3 regions of the Micromonospora sp. WMMD964 genome follow, and region 1 is predicted to be linked to each of the others. Evidence: riboswitches for the same ligand, from Rfam matches in the RefSeq annotation. Region 1 holds a riboswitch; each other region holds the start of a gene.
What was found. Region 1 has a riboswitch for cyclic di-AMP ahead of O7616_RS14940 (C39 family peptidase). Riboswitches for the same ligand answer to the same signal wherever they lie in the genome.
Positions count from the first base shown of each region.

Region 2: it holds a riboswitch for cyclic di-AMP, as region 1 does, so the genes downstream of both, O7616_RS28745 (hypothetical protein) here and O7616_RS14940 (C39 family peptidase) in region 1, are expected to answer to the same signal.
Region 3: it holds a riboswitch for cyclic di-AMP, as region 1 does, so the genes downstream of both, O7616_RS19065 (transglycosylase family protein) here and O7616_RS14940 (C39 family peptidase) in region 1, are expected to answer to the same signal.

Region 1 is NZ_CP120860.1:3,215,820-3,221,905, forward strand. It holds gene O7616_RS14925 (acyltransferase) at 1-350, shown strand, start outside; gene O7616_RS14930 (hypothetical protein) at 445-831, shown strand; gene O7616_RS14935 (hypothetical protein) at 964-1,734, shown strand; cyclic di-AMP (ydaO/yuaA leader) riboswitch at 2,020-2,161, shown strand; gene O7616_RS14940 (C39 family peptidase) at 2,406-3,242, shown strand; gene O7616_RS14945 (alpha/beta hydrolase) at 3,377-4,123, shown strand; gene O7616_RS14950 (CDP-glycerol glycerophosphotransferase family protein) at 4,128-5,798, opposite strand; gene O7616_RS14955 (bifunctional cytidylyltransferase/SDR family oxidoreductase) at 5,832-6,086, opposite strand, start outside.
Region 2 is NZ_CP120860.1:6,323,225-6,329,310, forward strand. It holds gene O7616_RS28735 (AAA family ATPase) at 1-363, shown strand, start outside; gene O7616_RS28740 (cation diffusion facilitator family transporter) at 469-1,386, shown strand; cyclic di-AMP (ydaO/yuaA leader) riboswitch at 1,500-1,631, shown strand; gene O7616_RS28745 (hypothetical protein) at 1,687-2,700, shown strand; gene O7616_RS28750 (hypothetical protein) at 2,820-3,335, shown strand; gene O7616_RS28755 (SRPBCC family protein) at 3,993-4,460, opposite strand; gene O7616_RS28760 (PfkB family carbohydrate kinase) at 4,609-5,604, shown strand; gene O7616_RS28765 (5'/3'-nucleotidase SurE) at 5,601-6,086, shown strand, end outside.
Region 3 is NZ_CP120860.1:4,165,624-4,171,709, forward strand. It holds gene htpG (molecular chaperone HtpG) at 67-1,995, shown strand; cyclic di-AMP (ydaO/yuaA leader) riboswitch at 2,290-2,460, shown strand; gene O7616_RS19065 (transglycosylase family protein) at 2,460-3,125, shown strand; gene O7616_RS19070 (hypothetical protein) at 3,215-3,559, opposite strand; gene dinB (DNA polymerase IV) at 3,684-4,871, opposite strand; gene O7616_RS19080 (VOC family protein) at 4,929-5,366, opposite strand; gene O7616_RS19085 (YafY family protein) at 5,461-6,086, shown strand, end outside.

The sequences.
Region 1 (6,086 bases):
ACAAGCGGTCGCCGTGGCGGTCCCGGCCGCTGGTCTGGCTCGGGGAGGTCTCCTTCGCCTTCTACCTGGTGCACGTCCTGGTGATGACGAGCGTGCTGCGGTTGAGCGGCGACTGGGGGACCGGGTTCACGGGCTGGCGCGGTCCGGTCGTGGTGCTCGGCTTCCTGGTGGTGAACCTGGTTCTCGCCGGGCTGCTGCACCGCTTCGTCGAGACGCCGATGATGCGTCGACTCGCACCGCGCCGCCCGGCCCGTCCGACGACCGTCCCCCGACAACGCGCGGGCGGCCCCGACGCCGCCGCAGACGGCGAGCAGACCAACGACCGATCACCGTACGTCGACTCGCGCTGACACCGTCCACCCTGCTCAGCGGGGGTTCGGCGCGGCGCTGGACGACACGCCCGTGGTCGGTGCGCCGAGGCCGGTACGACGGTAGCGTGGGCTCGTGCTTCCGGTCGCGCTCACCTGTCCGCTGTGGTGGGTGGCGCGCTGGGCGACGCGGGTGCTGACCAGCCTCGCCGTCGTCGCGGCTCTGGCGCTCGGCGCGGGCCCGGCCTCGGCCGCCGTGCCACAGTCGTTCGCCCCCGGCACGCTCCCGGCGACCTGCTCGTCCACCTCCACGCCGGAGGGCGTGCACGAGGCGCGGGCGGTGACCGAGCAGCCCGTCGAGGACACCTCCTCGGCGTGGTCGGTCGACCCGCAACCAGCGCCGCCCGCTGAGCAGGTCGCTGTCACGACCGGCCCGCTGCCGGTGGGCGTGGCCGGGTCCGACCGGCTGCCCCTCGGCCACGCCCCGAGCAGCCGGGCACCCCGAGCCCCGCCCGGGCGCTGAGTCACCGGGACGAGCGTCCCGCCGCCGCGCCTGTCGATCCACCAGCTCCGCGCCCCACCGGCCCGTGCTCCGCCGTGGCCCGGTGGCCGGTGCGGCTCCCCATCGCATCGCTCTCTGCCCGAGGTGCCGACCATGGAGACCGCTGTCTTCTACCAGTTCGTGACCGAGGTGCCGCAGGCCGCCGCCATCTGGTCGACGCTGTTCCTGCTGGCCCTCGGCGTACTCGCCCTGCTGGTGGCCCGCCCCGACCGGGACCGGCCCGCGGACGATCCGCCCTCGACCGCCCCCACCGCTCGGGAGGTGGCCGCCGCCGAGGCCGCCGACCGGCTTCGGTACGCCGAGGAGGTGGCGGTCGCCGCGGCCGGCGCGGCCAGGACCGCGCAGCGGCGACGTGCCGCCTGGCTGACCGCTCAGGAGGAGATGGAGCGGGCCTGGGCCGCCTACGACGAGGCGGATACCGCCGCCCGTCGCTTCGCGGGTGCCGGGGTGTTGCCCACCCCGCACACCCCCCGTACCCCGGCCGAGTACGCCGCCCGGGAGCGCTACCTGCACCGCGCGGCGATGGCGGCGTACTGGCGGGGCGACCTGACCATGGCGCAGCTCGGCGACGTGTTCGCGCATCGGCGCGGCTGGGATCCCCGGCGGCACCCGGTCGAGCAGGAGGTGCTGCTCAGCCGGACGATCCGGGACGCGAGGCGGGCGGACTACCAGGCCGCTTCGGCCCGGGAACGGGCCGCCTGGCGGGACGCCGAACTGGCTGCCGACTCGGCACGGGTCCTCGCCACGGAGGCCGGGGCGGCGGCGGTCCGGCTGCGCCCCGACCCGCTACCCGCGCGGCGGGCGGTGACCGGCGCGTTCCGACCCGCGGTCGTGGCACGCTGGCGGCCGGCCCGGGCGAGTTGAGCCCGATCCGTGACGTGAGCCGGCTCACGCCGACCGGGAATCGGGCGTCCGGCGCGATCGGCGCGATTCTTCCGGCGAATCCGGTCGCATAGTTGGCGGCCTGTCCGGTTGTCGCCCCCAGGCGTCACCGCAACCGCTTGTCCCATCGAGTCACGTCATCGGCAATACGCGCAGAAATTGCCACGCCATTTCGGGTTTACGCAGGTGAAGCTGGCTTGGCAGGGGTGCGGACGGGCCAGTACTGTCGTCCCGTCCGGTGCGGTAACCGATCGCAGAAGGCGACGCCGCGCCGACCCGCTCAATCGTGATCAACGAACCGGGGACCCATCAGTAAGTCCGGGGTGAATCCGCGAGCAATGGCCCGCGGTAGGGCGATCTTCCCGCCCGAATCCGTCAGCTAACCCGGTAGGCGGTGTCGGAAGGAGTTCCATCCTCGTGCAGCACCTTTCCACCCCTCGGTTGTTCCCTCGCCTCCACGGCGCAGCGGTGCCCCCGCTCATCCGTCCAGTGACGGTGAGCTGACCCCCGGGTCATCGCCCAACCGCCCGGCCGCGCCGGGCGTTCCCCTGAGCGGTTCACCATCCGCGGACCACGGTCCGCGCGTCGACGCCTGCCCGGACACCGGTCCGGGCGCCGGTGTGCCGCTCTCCCCCCGATCCGTGGAGGACCCCGTGAAGCACACCCTGCAGCGTCAGCTCCGCCGTTTCGCCACCGAGCGCCCGTACCAGATCGTCGCCGCCTCCGCCGCGGCCCTGGCCATCGCCACCACCACCGGCGCCCTGCTCACCACCGCCGACGACGCCCCCGCCGGCCAGCGCACCGCGACCACCGTCGCCGAGATGCGCAGCGATGTCGCCGCCTCCCGTGGTGAGGTGCGCGCGGAGTCCCCGTCGGCCGGCGCCGCGCCGACCACCGCCGCCCCGGCCACCAGCGCCGCGTCGCCGGCGGCCAAGGCCAAGAGCAACCCCGACCTCACCCGTAAGCCGACACCGCCGAAGCCGCCCGCGACCAAGGTGCTGGACTACGACTACGAGGCGCAGAACACGTACTACAACTGCGGTCCGGCGGCCACCCGTAACGCCCTCAGCGCCGCCGGGATCGACCGCACCCAGGAGGAGCTCGGCGCGGAGTTGGGCACCACCGAGATGGGCACCAACTCGGCTGAGGACACCACCCGGGTGCTCAACGCCGAGGTGAAGGGTTCCCCGTACCGGACCCGGATGTTCGCCGGGGCCCCCAGCCCGGCCCAGATGGACCGGCTCCAGGCCGACGTCGTCAAGGCCATCACCGACGGCCGCGGCGTGGTCGCGAACGTCGTCGGCGACGCCGTCGACACCGACGGTGGCTGGCACTCCTACGGCGGCGGGCACTACATCGCCGTCGTGGGTTACAAGGACAACGGCCGTACCGTGCGGATCGCCGACTCGGCCAACGCCGCCGACCCGTCGTACTGGATCACCACGATCGACCTGGCCAACTGGATCGCCAGCCGGGGCTACTCCGCCTGACCCGGGCACGCTGACCGCCGCGGGCGTCGTCCCCCACAAGGGGCCGACGCCCGCGGCGTTCTCGTCGGTGCCGTCGGTGTCCGGCGGAGGCGACGACTCTCGTACCCGGCCGAGAACCGTGGGAGACTGCGGCCGTGGTGGATGAATGGGGTGGTCAAGCCGGTCGTGGGCGGGTCCTGCTGCTCCTGCACGGGATGGGCACGACCGGGGACGTCTGGTTGCCGTGGGCGCCGTTGCTGGAGCAGCGCTGGGCGGGACGGTGGCTGGCACCGGATCTCGCCGGTCACGGTTGGGCGGAGCCGCTGCCGTCGTACACCTTCGCGGGGTTCGCCGACCGGGTGGCGCGCGGCCTGGCGCCCGGCGACCGGCTCGTCGTGCTCGGGCACTCGCTGGGCGGGGTGGTCGGCCTCGCGCTGGCCGCCCGCGCCGCCGGGGCACCGGTGGACGCGGTGGTGGGCCTGGGCATCAAGGCCGTCTGGTCACCCGACGAGCTGACCCGCGCGGCCGACCTCGCCGCGCGGCCGGTGAGCTGGTTCGCCACCCGGGCCGAGGCGGCGCGCCGCTACCTGCGGGTCTCCGGCCTGGCCGGTCTGGTCCTGCCGGACGATCCGGTGGTGGACGCCGGGCTGCGTCAGGTCGACGGCCGGTGGCGCCTCGCCATGGACCCGACCGCGTTCGCCGTGGGAGAGCCCGACCTGACCGCGCTGCTGGCGGCGACCGACGTGCCGGTCGTGCTGGCGCGCGGCGAGCACGACCCGATGGTCACCGACGAACAGCTCAAGGAGTACGGGGTGCCGGTCGCCACGCTGCCCGGTCTCGGCCACAACGCGCACGTGCAGGACCCGGCGGCCGTGCTGGCGCTGCTGGACCCGTACCGCTGAGCAGCTACACCGGTGTGGGCGCGGCCAGTTCCGGCGTCGGTGCCAGCTCCCGGCGGGCGGCGGTCAGGAACGCCTCGGCGTACGACTCGGCGGGGAAGTCGCCCAGGTAGCGGCGGCGGGTGGCCCAGCGGGCCTCGGCCAGCGGGTCGGTGTCCAGCAGGTCGGTCAGCACACCGTCCAGGTTGGACATGTCTCCGCGCAGCACGTAACCCGAACCGGCCAGCGGGAAGCGTTCCACGAACCGGTCGCCCGCGCCGCCCATGTCGGTCACCGCGTACGGCTTGCCGGAGTAGAGGTAATCGGAGATCACCCCGGACACGTCGGAGACCAGGGCGTCGGAGGAGTTGACGCACTCGGTGAGGCTCAGCTCCCGGGCCGCCGCGCCGAACACGTGCTGCCGACCGGTGCGGGCCCGGTCGGCGGCCAGCAGCTCGGTCAGCCGGCCCAACTGGCGTGCCGACGCCGGGTTCTGCGTCGTGTACGGGTGCGCCCGCAGGATCACCGTCGCGCCGCGTTCCAGCAGCGAACGCAGCAACCGCTCGGCCACCGGCAGCGAGCAGTAGTCGGCGTCGGCGTGGTGCCCGGTCCAGGTGGGGGTGTAGAGCACGGTGGGGTGGGCCAGGCCCCGCGCGGGCTCCGGGCGTACCTGGATCGACTCGACCTGCGGCCGGCCGACCACCACGAACTTCTCGGCGGGGATCCGCACCCCGGCGCGGGCGTACCTGTCGATAGCGGCCGGACCGGCCACGAAGATCCGATCGAAGATCCCGGACACCGGGTTGGCGCTCGGCGCCTTGTCGCTGTCGCCGTGGTGCAACTGGACGTGGGTGAGCTGGGTGAAACGGATGCAGTGGCTGTTCTTCGCCCCGTGGTTGACGTAGAACGCCGCCCGCAGGCTCGGCACCAGCGCCTCGTCCATGGCCCGCAGGGTCGGGCAGTAGACCACCGGGGCGTCGGTGGCCGCGGCGACCGGGGCGAGGAACTCCGGCTCGCGCAGCATGACCAGGAACGGGCGGCCGATCCGCTGCAGGTACGGCAGCCACATGGTGACCTGGTATTCCGAACCGGGCGGGGCCGAGAAGTAGAGCACGAACTCCGGCTGGTGCCGACGCAGCGCGCGGCCCACCGCCCCACCGCCGGCGCCCGGCCGGAACCGCCGCCGGGCCAGGTCCAGCCCGACCGCCCCGGCACCCGCACCGACCAGCAGGCTGGCGAGCAGTGGCACCACGGCCGGCAGGGTCAGCGCGGCGGCGACGGCCACCACGGCGAGCAGCCCGAGCAGCGCGGTGCCGAGCTGGTCGGCGACCAACGGCGTCCAGGCGCGAACCGGCAGGTTCGCCGCCCGGATCTCCAGGTTGCCGGCGGTCCGCAGGGGCCCCACCAGCAGCACCAGCCCCAGCAGGACCAGTGCGGTGGCGACCAGCGCCACGTCGAACCCGTCGTCCAGCCGCCGCCAGTAACCCACCAGGACGGCGGCGGCGATCAGCGTCGTCTCCGCGACGAGGTCGGCGCCGGGCCGGACGCGCTGCTCCGCGGCCGCCGCGACCACTGCCGCGACGGCCACCGCCAGGCCCCAGCCGGTGGCGTCGGTGAGCGCCAGCACGACGAAGGCCAGCACGGCCAACCCGGTGCTCAGGCAGCGGGCAGCCAGCTTTCGGACCAGGTCGCCGCGCATGTCGCTCCGTTCGTGGTTCCGCAGGCGTGGGCGTCAGTTGGCCGACGCCGTGTCGGCCGCCGTCTCGACCTGACCCGGCCCGCCCTGCGTCGGCACGCTCGGCGTGGCCGCGTCACCGGGCGCCCGGCGTACGTCGATCACCTGGCCGGTCAGGTCGGAGATCAGCACGTCCAGGGACGACTGGGCGACGGCCTCCGCGGCGAGCAGCGTGTGCTCCGGCTCCTCGCCGAAGGCCCGCGTCCGCATCGGGGTGGCGGTCCGTTCCGGGTTGATGCAGTTGACGCGTAC
Region 2 (6,086 bases), 3.1 Mb from region 1:
CTGCCGCTGCCGAGCGCCGTCCGCTCCAGCGGGGTCGATCCGGTCGAGTTGGTGGTGCCCGCGACCGGGCTGGAGACCGCGACCGTGAAGGCGGCCGCCGACCTGCTGGCCGAGGTGGAGGGCACGGTCGGCGTGATCACGCCGGTGCCGCGCCGCGACGAGGTCGTCGGCTGGCTCGACGCGCTCGCCGCGCCGAGGTTGCAGGTGGTCACCAGCCTGGAGGCCAAGGGCATGGAGTACGACGGGGTGGTGCTGGTCGCTCCGAGCGAGATCAGGGCGGATCCGGGCGCCGGAGTACGCACCCTGTACGTGGCGCTGTCCCGGGCCACCCAGCGACTCACCACCATCGACCCGACCGGCTGACCTGCCCGGATGAGGCCGATGAGAGCCGCCGCCCTGACACTTGCACACATTGCGATGTGAACATACATTGGACCGGATCCCGGATCGCGGCGGAAGGTGATTCACGTGGGCGCAGGTCATGACCACCACCACGGGTCCGTCGCCAATGCCGCGCACCAGCACCGGGGGCGACTCTGGGCGGCGTTCGGGCTGCTCGCCACCCTGATGGTGGTCGAGGCGGTGACCGCCCTGCACACCGGCTCGCTCGCCCTGCTCTCCGACGCCGGGCACATGTTCACCGACGTGCTCGGCATCGGCATGGCGCTCGCCGCGATCACCGCCACCCGACGGGCCACCGGCGACCCGCAGCGCACCTTCGGGCTCTACCGACTCGAGGTGCTCGCCGCGCTGGCCAACGCCGTCCTGCTCTCCGGCGTCGCGGTCTACGTGGTGATCGAGGCGATCCGCCGCTTCGGCGACCCGCACGAGGTCATCACCGGTCCGATGCTCGTGGTGGCGGTGCTCGGCCTGCTGGCGAACATCGCCGCGTTCGGCCTGCTCCGCGCCGGCGCGCGGGAGAGCATCAACATCCAGGGCGCCTACCTGGAGGTGCTCGGCGACCTGCTCGGCTCGGTCGGCGTGATCGGCGCGGCGGTGCTCATCACCGTCACCGACTGGTGGTGGGCCGATCCGCTGGTCGCCGTCGCCATCGGCGTGTTCATCCTGCCGCGCACCTGGCGGCTGGCCCGCGCGGCCATCCGCATCCTGGTGCAGGCCGCACCGGAACACCTCCAGGTGACCGCCGTGCACGACCGGCTGGCCGCGGTCCCCGGCGTGGTCGAGGTGCACGACCTGCACGTCTGGACGCTCACCTCGGGCATGGACGTCGCCTCCGCCCACCTGACCATGGAGCCCGGCGCGGAGGTCGGCGCGGTGCTCACCGCCGCGCGCACCGCCCTGCACGACGACTTCCGCATCGAGCACGCCACGTTGCAGATCGAGCCGGGCGCGGCATCCGGAGAATGCGGCTCCATCGAGTGGTGAAGGTCGATTCACCGTGATGACGCACGCACCGTCCGTCACATTCGCTGCAGCGGCCCCACCGGTACCGGTAGGCTCTGTCCCGGCCGCCACCAGGCGGCGCCTCCCGGCGCCGGTGGTGGTCGTCGCCTAATCGCCCGCACGGGCGAACCGGGGAACCACGTTCCTGGGGTGCATCCGCGTCAGCGGTAGGGATCTTCCGTCCCGAACCCGTCAGCTAACCCGGTCGGCGGCTGACGGAAGGACTGCGCAGTGGCACCAGCACGACCACCTGCCGCCCGACTGGCGGCCCTGATCGTCGCGATGCTCGCTCTCGGCGTCGCGCTCCCGGCCGGCACCGCCTCGGCCGCTCCCCCGACCGGCCAGCGGGCCGCCGCACCCGACTCCGACGAAGAGGGCGGCACCCCGGCACTCCGCGCCCAACTGGAGGCCGCCAGCAAGGGCTACCTGGACGCGAAACGCGCCCTGGACACCTCCGTGCAGCGGCAGCAGCAGCTCACCACCCAACTGAAGACCATCGAGGTCGAGCTCGACCAGCGCAGCGGCAAGGTCGGCGAGATCGCCGGCGTCGCGTACCGCACCGGGCGACTCAGCGCGATCTCGGCGCTGCTCAACAGCAACACCCCGGAAGGCTTCATGGACCGGGCCGCCTCCCTGGACGCGGTGGCCGCCAACGAGGACCGGGTGCTGCGCGACCTCCTCACCACCAAAGACCAGGCCAACCGCACCCGCGCCGCCCTGGACGGTGAGATCAACGAACAGCGCAAGCAGGTCGCGGTGATGGCCAAGCGCAAGGAGCAGGCCGAGCGGGCCCTGACCGTCGCCACGGCCCCCAAGCCGCAGACCACCGCCGACACCGGCTCCAACCGGGGCACCTCCACCAGCAACGCGAAGGCTGCTCCGCGCAACTCCGACGGCTCCTGGCCGAAGGAGTCGTGCAGCGTCGACGACCCCACGCCGGCCAGCGGCTGCATCACCCCGCGCACCCTGCACGCCCTCAACCAGGCCAAGGCAGCCGGCTTCACCAGGTACGTCTCCTGCCACCGCAGCGGGGGCTCCGGCGAACACCCGAAGGGCCGAGCCTGCGACTTCGCCGCGCAGAAGGGCGGCTTCGGCGGGGACGCCACCGGCGGCGACAAGACGTACGGCAACAACCTGGCCGCGTACTTCATCCGCAACGCCGACCGGCTCGCCGTGCTCTACGTGATCTGGTACCGGCAGATCTGGCTGCCCAGCAGCGGGTGGAAGTCGTACAGCGGGGCGGGCGGCGACCCGTCCAGCGACCACACCAACCACGTACACCTGTCCGTCTACTGACCACCCGTGGCCGGTGCCCACCTGCCCGGGGGCACCGGCCACGGCTACGTCGCGGGGCGTACACCCGATGTCGCCGGTCGTCGGACGACCCGGCCGCGGTCGGCGGGCAACATCGCGGTATGCCTCGGATCCCACCGGCCGCCCGCAAGGGGCTGCTCACCCTGCACCTGGTCACCTCGCTGGGCTGGCTCGGCACCGACCTGGTGCTGCTCACCCTCGGCATCGCCGTGCAACGGGGCGGCGACCCGGCGTTGCTCTACCCGGTCGGCGCGCTGGTCGGCACGGTCCTGTTCGCGCCACTGAGCATCCTGGTCTGGCTGGTCGGCGTCGCCAGCGCGCTGCTCACACCGTGGGGCCTGCTGCGCTACCGGTGGGTGCTGGTCAAGCTCGTGCTCACCACGGTGATGGTCGGGCTGGTGCTGTTCCTGCTCACCCCGAACCTGCGCCACGCCGGGGCGTTGGGCGCCGCCCTGCCCGCGCGGGACCGCGCCGACCTGGTGATCGCACCAGCGGTGTCGACCAGCCTCATGATCATCGCGACGGTGCTCTCCACCTACAAGCCGTGGGGACGGCAGCGGGCCGCCCGACCAGCCACCGTGAGCAACGCCCGCAGGTCGACGTCCACGGCGCCCTGACCAGGCCACAGCGGTGACCACGCCGCGTGGGTGGCCGCGCCCCGACGCCCCTGCGGTGACCTCGCCGTGACCGCGACCCACGCCTGCGGCCTGCACATCCTCGCCGACGCGCCCACCGGGGAGCCCCGCGGTGACCACACCGCGACCGCGACCACGCGCCTGACCGAACCACACCCCCGACCGCCGCCACGCCCTCCGACCGCGGCCACACCCCTGGCCGCGACCGCGCCCCCTGACCGAAACCACACCCCCGACCGCGACCGCGCCCCGACCGCGCCCACGGCACCATGATCGCGCTACAACCATGATGCAGTGGTCTCCTGGGCACCATCAGGCCACTACATCCATGATCGAGCGTGACCTTGACGGCTGCCGGCTCGCCGATCCGCTCCGGGCGGTCGCGCCGGGTGTTTCGTCCTCAAGATCCGCGCAACATCAGGGATAGTGCTGTCTCCTACGCGCCGGAGGCAGCAACATCCGGGATGTTACTCGGATCTTGGCGCGCGGGCGCGGGGCGCGCAGGCGCGGGGCGCGCAGGCGCGGGGCGCGCAGGCGCGGGGCGCGGGGCGCGCGGGCGCGGAGCGCGGGGCGCGCGGAGCGCGGGGCGCGCGGCGCGGGGGGCGCGGAGCGCGGGGCGCGGGGCGCGCAGGCGCGGAGTCAGGTGATGGGTGGGGGGTTGCTGGCGCGTTCCAGGGCCGGGCCCAAGCGGGTGGCCAGGGCGAGGTGGGCGGCACGGGCCTGGCGGAACGCGTACCGGAACAGCGGTGTCGGCGCGGTCAGGGTGATCTCGACGTCGACGCGGACCAGGCCGTCCGGCTCGGGGCGTAGCCGGGTGTGGTTGTGGACGGTGGTGGCCGGCCACTGACGGGCCACCATGACGATCTCGTCTTCCTCGTTGCTCAGTACGTCCGCGTGGTAGGTGGTTGTGAAGCGCAGCGGGCCGGCCGCCAGCCGGTCGTTGATCGTGTAGCTGGCCTGCGCGCCGGGGCGGGGCGGCAGTCGGCGGACCCGGACGATCAATGGGTGCAGCTCACCCTGCCGGGTCAGGTCACTGAGCAGCGCGGCCGCGTGGGCAACCGAGCATCGGGCCTGAACGGTGTAGCTGAAGGTATCGCTGCTGAGCACACCGTCTCCCGCCGTCGACTGTCGCACGATCGTCCCCTACCGATGTCTGGCTGGCAACGCCCCGCTGGGCGGGCGTCGGAGGATGGGATGCAAGCTACTATTTGTCGTATTAGTGATGAATAACCCAACCGTGCTGAGGGTGGACACCATGAACGGCGACGATCCGGTGAGCGGGCACGTGATGGTCTTCGCGCCAACGCCACAGCTGACGGTGACCGTGGACCAGCCCAACGACCACCCGGAGTTGCACCTGCACCCCGGGGGGCAGGGCGTCTGGCAGGCCCGGATGGTGATGTCGCTCGGCGTCGACGTGGTGCTCTGCGCCGCCCTGGGCGGCGAGATCGGGCAGGTGCTGGAGCCGCTGCTGGTCAGCGAGGGCGTCGACCTCAAGATGGTGGTCCGTGACTCCGGCAGCGGCGGGTACGTGCACGACCGCCGGGGCGGGTCCCGGGAGGAGATCGCCGACGTGCCGGGGCAGCCGTTGAGCCGACACGAACTCGACGAGCTGTACAACCTGGCCCTCGGGGAGGGCTTGGCGGCGGCCGTGAGCATCCTCAGCGGGCCGAACGAGCCGTGGCTCGTCCCCGCCGACCTGTACCGGCGGTTCGCGGCGGACCTCGGCGCCAACGGCGGCCGGGTGGTGGTCGACCTCTCCGGCGATCATCTCTCCGCGGTGCTGGAGAGCGGGGTGTTCTTCCTCAAGGTGAGCCACGAGGAGCTGATCCGCGACGGCCGCGCCCGCACCGACGACAGCGTGGAGTTGACCCGGGCCATGTACGAGCTGCACGCGGCCGGTGCCGAGACGGTGGTGGTGAGCCGGGCCGACCAGCCGGCGCTCGCGCTCATCGACGGGGAGTTGTTCGAGGTCGAGATGCCCCGGCTGGAGGCGGCCGATCCGCGCGGCGCGGGCGACTCGATGACCGCCGGGGTCGCCGCCGTCGTGGCCGGCGGCGGAGACATCCGGACCGCCATCCGGACCGGCGCCGCGGCCGGCGCGTTGAACGTGACCCGGCACGGCCTGGGCACCGGACGGCTGGACTCGATCACCGGGCTGGTGGACCGGGTCCGGCTGGTACCGGCGGACAGCCGGCCACAGGAGCGGACCACCCCCGAGGAGCTGGCCGACCGGGTGGTCGACCGATGACCCTGCGGGTGCTGATCACCAACGACGACGGGATAGCCGCACCCGGCATCCAGGCACTCGCCTGGGCGGCCGTGCAGCGGGGCCTGGACGTGGTGGTCGCCGCGCCCCTGGAGGAGGCGAGCGGCACCAGCGCCGCGATGAGCGCGATGGAACGGGACGGGAGGGTCGTCGTGAACGATCATCCGCTACCGGACCTGGCGGGAGTGCCCGCGTACGGAGTCGGCGGCTCCCCCGGGTTCATCACGCTGATCGCCCTGCACGGCGCGTTCGGTCCGCCGCCGTCGGTGGTGCTCTCCGGAATCAACAGGGGCGCCAACGCCGGCCGGGCGGTGCTGCACTCGGGAACGGTGGGGGCCGCGTTCACCGCCGCCACGAACGGGTGTCGCGCGATGGCGGTCTCCCTCGACGTGCTCTCGGCGGGTGAGGCGACGGCGGCGAGCGGCGGTGCCGCGGTGGACGCCGCCGCCCGGGTACGCGACGCC
Region 3 (6,086 bases), 950 kb from region 1:
CGGACGCGGCAGCACCCCGCCCGGTGACGGCTCGTATCCTGTCCGCGAAACCCCGCACGAGCCGAGATGGGAGACGGTGTGAGCAACCAGGCCGAAACGTTGGAGTTCCAGGCCGAGGCGCGTCAGCTCCTCCAGTTGGTGGTCCACTCGATCTATTCGAACAAGGACGTCTTCCTGCGGGAACTCATCTCCAACGCCTCCGACGCCCTGGACAAGCTGCGACTCGCCACGCTCGTCGACAAGGACCTCGTCGCCGACACCGACGACCTGCACGTGACGCTCGAGGTCGACAGGGACGCCCGTACCCTCACCGTGCGGGACAACGGCATCGGGATGACCCGCGACGAGGTCGTCGCGCTGATCGGCACCATCGCCAAGTCGGGCACCGCCGAGCTGCTGCGCCAACTACGCGAGTCCGCCGACGCCCGCGCCTCGCAGGACCTGATCGGTCAGTTCGGCGTCGGCTTCTACGCCGCGTTCATGGTCGCCGACCGGGTCACCCTGGTCACCCGCAAGGCCGGCGAGACCGGCGGCACCCGCTGGGAGTCCACCGGCGAGGGCACGTACACCATCGAGGCGGTCGACGAGGCGCCGCAGGGCACCGCCGTGACCCTGCACCTCAAGCCGGCCGACACCGAGGACAACCTGCACGACTACACCGCCGAGTGGACCGTCCGCGACATCGTCAAGCGATACTCCGACTTCATCGCCTGGCCCATCCGGATGACGGTCGAGCGCCCCGGCGCCGACGGTGAGCCCGCCACCAGCGAGGTGCAGACCCTCAACTCGATGAAGGCGCTCTGGGCGCGGCCCCGCGACGAGGTCGACGCCGCCGAGTACAACGAGTTCTACAAGCACGTCAGCCACGACTGGGCCGACCCGCTCGAGGTCGTGCACATGAAGGGCGAGGGCACCTTCGAGTACGAGGCGCTGCTGTTCCTGCCCAGCCACGCCCCACTGGACCTGTTCTCCCCGCAGGGCCGCCGAGGCGTCCAGCTCTACGTCAAGCGCGTCTTCATCATGGACGACTGCGAGGCGCTCGTCCCGACCTACCTGCGCTTCGTCAAGGGCGTGGTCGACGCGCACGACCTGTCGCTGAACATCTCCCGGGAGATCCTCCAGCAGGACCGGCAGATCCAGATCGTCCGCCGCCGCCTGGTCAAGAAGATCCTCGCCACGGTGAAGGACCTGAAGGCCAACCACGCCGAGCGCTACCGCACCTTCTGGACCGAGTTCGGCGCGGTCGTCAAGGAAGGGCTGATCGACGACACCGACAACCGCGACACCCTGCTGGAACTCCTCTCCGTCGCCTCCACCCACGACGCGACCGAGCCCACCGACCTGGCCGGTTACGTCTCGCGGATGAAGGACGGCCAGAGCGACATCTGGTACGCCACCGGCGAGTCCCGGGCCGCCATCGAGAACTCGCCGCACCTGGAGGCGTTCCGGGCCAAGGGTCACGAGGTGCTGCTCCTGACCGACCAGGTCGACGAGGTGTGGGTCGAGCGGGTCGGCGCGTATGACGGCAAGCCCCTGCGCTCCATCGCCAAGGGCGAGATCGACCTGGACACCGACGAGGAGAAGCAGCAGGCCGAGGCCGAGCGTGAGCAGCAGCGGCAGGAGTTCGCCAACCTGCTCGACTGGCTGGGCACGACGCTGACCGACAGCGTCCGGGAGGTGCGGCTGTCGTCCCGACTGACCACCTCACCGGCCTGCGTCGTCGGCGACGCCCACGACCTCACGCCGACGCTGGAGAAGATGTACCGCGCGATGGGGCACGAGGTGCCCCCGACCAAGCGGATCCTGGAGATCAACCCCGGTCACCCGCTGGTCTCCGGGCTGCGCAAGGCCCACGAGCAGGGGAGCGACCCGGCAGCGCTGACCGAGACCGCGGAGCTGCTCTACGGTCTGGCGGTGCTCGCCGAGGGCGGTGAGCTGACCGACCCGGCCCGCTTCACCCGCACGCTCGCCGACCGGCTGGCGCGCACCCTGTAGACGGTCGACCGTCTGGCCAGCGGGCCACCCGATCAGGGGCCCGCCGGCCGGTTCGGCGTACGACGTCGAGATGCGATCACCGACGGACACGTCGAGTCGCTCAACGCGACACCGCGATCTGGCCACGTCGCGAAGCCTGATCGGAACCGGTCCACTGTGCTCTCAGCACAGTGTCCGGCCGGCCGCAACCGCTGCGGACGGCGCCCCGCGTACCCCGGTGAAGAACTTCACAGGGGTTGGGCGATCGTCACCGACCGTGCCTAACGTCGGTCGGGTCCGCCACTGCGGACACCACGGTCGGCAACGCCTAATCCTGCCCCCGGCCGTCGGAACCCAGTCACCCGGGCAGGAGCGGGGGACCCACGTTCCTCGGTGCACGTCACCTCGGGGTGAAGCCGCCACCTGCGGCCGGGCTCCTCGGCCCGAACCCGACAGCTCACCTCGCCGGCGTGGAGGAAGCTCACATGACGTCCGTTCACACGCCCCGTCATCGACGGGTCACCACCCGCCGTCTCGCCGTCGGCACCCTGGCCGTCGGCGCGGTCACCGGTGCTGTCGCCCTCTTCGGCCCGGCCGCCCCGGCGCAGGCCGGAGTCGACTGGGACGCGATCGCCCAGTGCGAGTCCGGCGGCAACTGGAAGATCAATACCGGTAACGGCTACTTCGGTGGCCTGCAGTTCTCGCAGAGCACCTGGGCCGGTTACGGCGGCAAGAAGTACGCCGCCCGTGCCGACCTGGCCACCCGCGGCGAGCAGATCGCCATCGCCGAGAAGGTGCTCGACGGGCAGGGCATCGGCGCCTGGCCGACCTGCGGCAAGAAGGGCGGCTCCTCGGGCGGCTCGGCCACGAAGTCGACCAGGTCGACGGCGAAGTCGACGAAGTCCACCGGAAAGGCGACCACGTCGCCGGACCGGCCGTCGCGCGGCGAGCAGCCGGCGACCCGTGACCACGAGCGCACCGCCGCGCCGACGGGCGGCCGGACGCACCTGGTCGAGCCGGGCGACACCCTGTCGGAGATCGCCGACGCCCACCGGGTGTCCGGCGGCTGGCAGGCGCTGTACGAGCACAACAGGGAGCTGATCGGGGCCGACCCGGGCCTGATCTTCCCTGGTCAGAAGCTCAGCCTCTGACAGTCGGCACACGAACGCTCGGCCGGTGACCCGGCCGAGCGTTCGTGTGTGCGGTGCTGGTCAGCCCGAGTGGCCGGACCTGCCGCGAGTCACGCCGCCGAGGCGGACGCCCGCGGCGCGCGACGCGAGGCCGCGGGTCCGGCGTTGCGACCCCAGCGGGAGGCCGGCGTCGCCTCCGTGCCGGCGTCGAGGCCGTCGATCGTCATCTCGACGGGTTCCGCCGCCCCGCGCGACAGTCGCAGCGAATGCTCTGCGCCCTGCCGGGCGGCGCACGGCCACGCCTGCCCCGCGCACTGGAGGTTGTGGCAGTGACCCTCGTCGTCCGGCTCGTGGGCGTCCAGCACGTCGATCGCCAGTTGCCAGAGCAGCGGGTCGGTCACGTCGTGCGGTCGCTCGGCGCTGCGGCTCGGTCGGTTGCTGGTGTCGTCGGACATCGTGGGTCCCCCCTTGTCAGGCTGTACCCCTCAAGGGTCACCCGTCAGCCGTCGGCTAAACCGCCGACCTGCTGTGATGTGTCTCCGGTCGCAACTCGTCGCACGGACGCCGCACGCAGATCGGTCAATCCGGCAGGAGTGGCATCTCGACGCCGGGCTCCCGACCGAGTAACACCGCACGGGTGAGCGCCGCCGAGCCGAACCGGTCGCGGACCGCGTCGACCGCCGCGTCCAACTCCGCACCCGGGTCGCGGTGGAACGGCAGCTCCGGCTGCACCGGGCTGTCGTCCAGATTGCCCACCGAGACGCCGATCAGCGTGACACCACGACTGTCGATCTCGGGCTGGGCCGCGTGCAGCAACGCGCGTGCGGCGGCGAGCAGCGGGGTCGTGTCCGCTGTCGCCTTGCCGATGGTGTGCGAGCGGGTCGCCCGGCTGTAGTCGCCGAAACGCAACCGCAGCACCACGGTGCGACCGGACCGCCCGGCGGCCCGCATCCGGCGGGTGACCCGGTCGACCAGCCCGGCGAGGATGGCGTCCAGTTCCGTCGGGGCGTGCGGGGTACGGCTCAGCGCGTGCTGGGCGCCCATCGAAGCCCGTCGGCGGCCGACGTGCACCGCGCGTGGGTCACGGTTGTGAGCCAGGGCGTGCAGGTGCCGGCCGGCGCCGGACCCGAGCAGCGACACCAGTGTCGCCTCGCCGAGCCGTGCCACCTCGCCGACGGTACGGATCCGGTGTTCCCGCAGCTTCGCGGAGGTGACCGGGCCGACGCCCCACAACCGCTCGACCGGCAGCGGATGCAGGAACGCCGTCTCGGCGTCGGGTGCGACCACCAGGAGCCCGTCCGGCTTGGCCACCCCGCTGGCCACCTTCGCCAGGAACTTCGTGCGGGCCACACCCACCGTGATCGGAAGGCCGACCCGTTCCCGAACCTCCCGACGCAGCCGCGCGGCGATGTCGGCCGGTGGGCCGACCAGCCGCCGCAGGCCACCCACGTCGAGGAACGCCTCGTCGATGGAGAGCCCCTCGACCAGCGGAGTGGTCTGCCGGAAGATCTCGAAGACCGCGCGGCTCGCCGCCGTGTACGCCGACATCCGCGGCGGCACCACGATCGCGTCCGGACACAGCCGGCGCGCCTGCCGGCCGCCCATCGCGCTGCGGACACCCCGCGCCTTCGCCTCGTAGCTGGCCGCGAGGACCACACCTCCGCCGACGATCACCGGCCGCCCGCGCAGGCGTGGGTCGTCGCGCTGCTCGACCGACGCGTAGAAGGCGTCCAGGTCGGCGTGCAGGATGCTGGCGCCGGGCGACACGTACACATGTTCGCACGGCGCTCGACGATCGCCGTGGTGACCTGGGCGTACGCCCGGTCAGTCGAGGCAGAACTCGTTGCCCTCCGGGTCGGCCATGATGAGATGACCGGCACCCAGTGGGGGAGCGGGCTCGTGGCGGCTGAGCCGGGTGGCACCGTGCGCGGCGAGCCGCTCGGCCTCCTTCTCCAGCGCCGCCATCCGCTCGTCACCCGCCAGCCCGGGTGCGGCCCGCACATCGAGGTGTACGCGATTCTTGACCCGCTTGGGCTCGGGGACCCGCTGGAAGAACAGCCGTGGCCGCGAGCCCTCGGGGTCGACCACCGCCGACGCGTCGTTGCGGTGCTCCGGCGGCACGCCCAGCGCGTCGAGCGCGTCCTCCCAGGACTCGAAGTCCCCGGGCGGACCCTGCACCCGGTAGCCCAGGGCCTCGGCCCAGAAGGCCGCCAACGCGGCGGGGTCGGCACAGTCGACGGTGATCTGCACATCGCGGACCATGTCGGCTCCCTGTCTCGTGATCTCCTCGGTCATGGGCCCAGCCTCCCGTAGATAGCGGACAGAATCGTTCCGCATCCCGTGCAACGATCGGCACGTGACTGTCGAGGCGACGACCGAGCGGGTGCTGCGGTTGCTGGCACTGCTCCAACGGCGGCCGTCCTGGACGGCTGCGGACCTCGCCGCCGAGCTGGGTGTCACCGACCGTTGCGTCCGCCGTGACGTGCAACGACTGCGGACGCTCGGTTACCCGGTGCACGCGGTCCCCGGGGTCGGTGGTGGTTACCAGCTCGGTGCGGGCACCCGCCTGCCGCCGTTGCTCCTCGACGACGAGGAGGCGATCGCGACGGCGGTGTCCCTGCGCCTCGCCTCGGGCGGCACGATCGCCGGCGCGGGCGAGGCGGCTCTGCGGGCCCTCACGAAACTCGATCAGGTCATGCCGGCGCGGCTGCGCGCCGAGGTGCGGGCGGTGCACGGCGCGACCGAGACGCTCGTGGGTCCGGTGGCCGAGATCGACGCCGAGGTGCTGGTGACACTGGCCCGGGCCTGTCGCGACGCCGTGCGGGTGCGATTCACCTACGTGGCGCGCGACGGCGGGCAGCACGAGCGGACCGTCGAGCCGGTCCGGATGGTCACGACGGGTCGCCGCTGGTATCTGATGGCCTGGGATGTCGACCGTCACGACTGGCGGACGTTCCGCCTGGACCGGATGGGTGCCGCGAC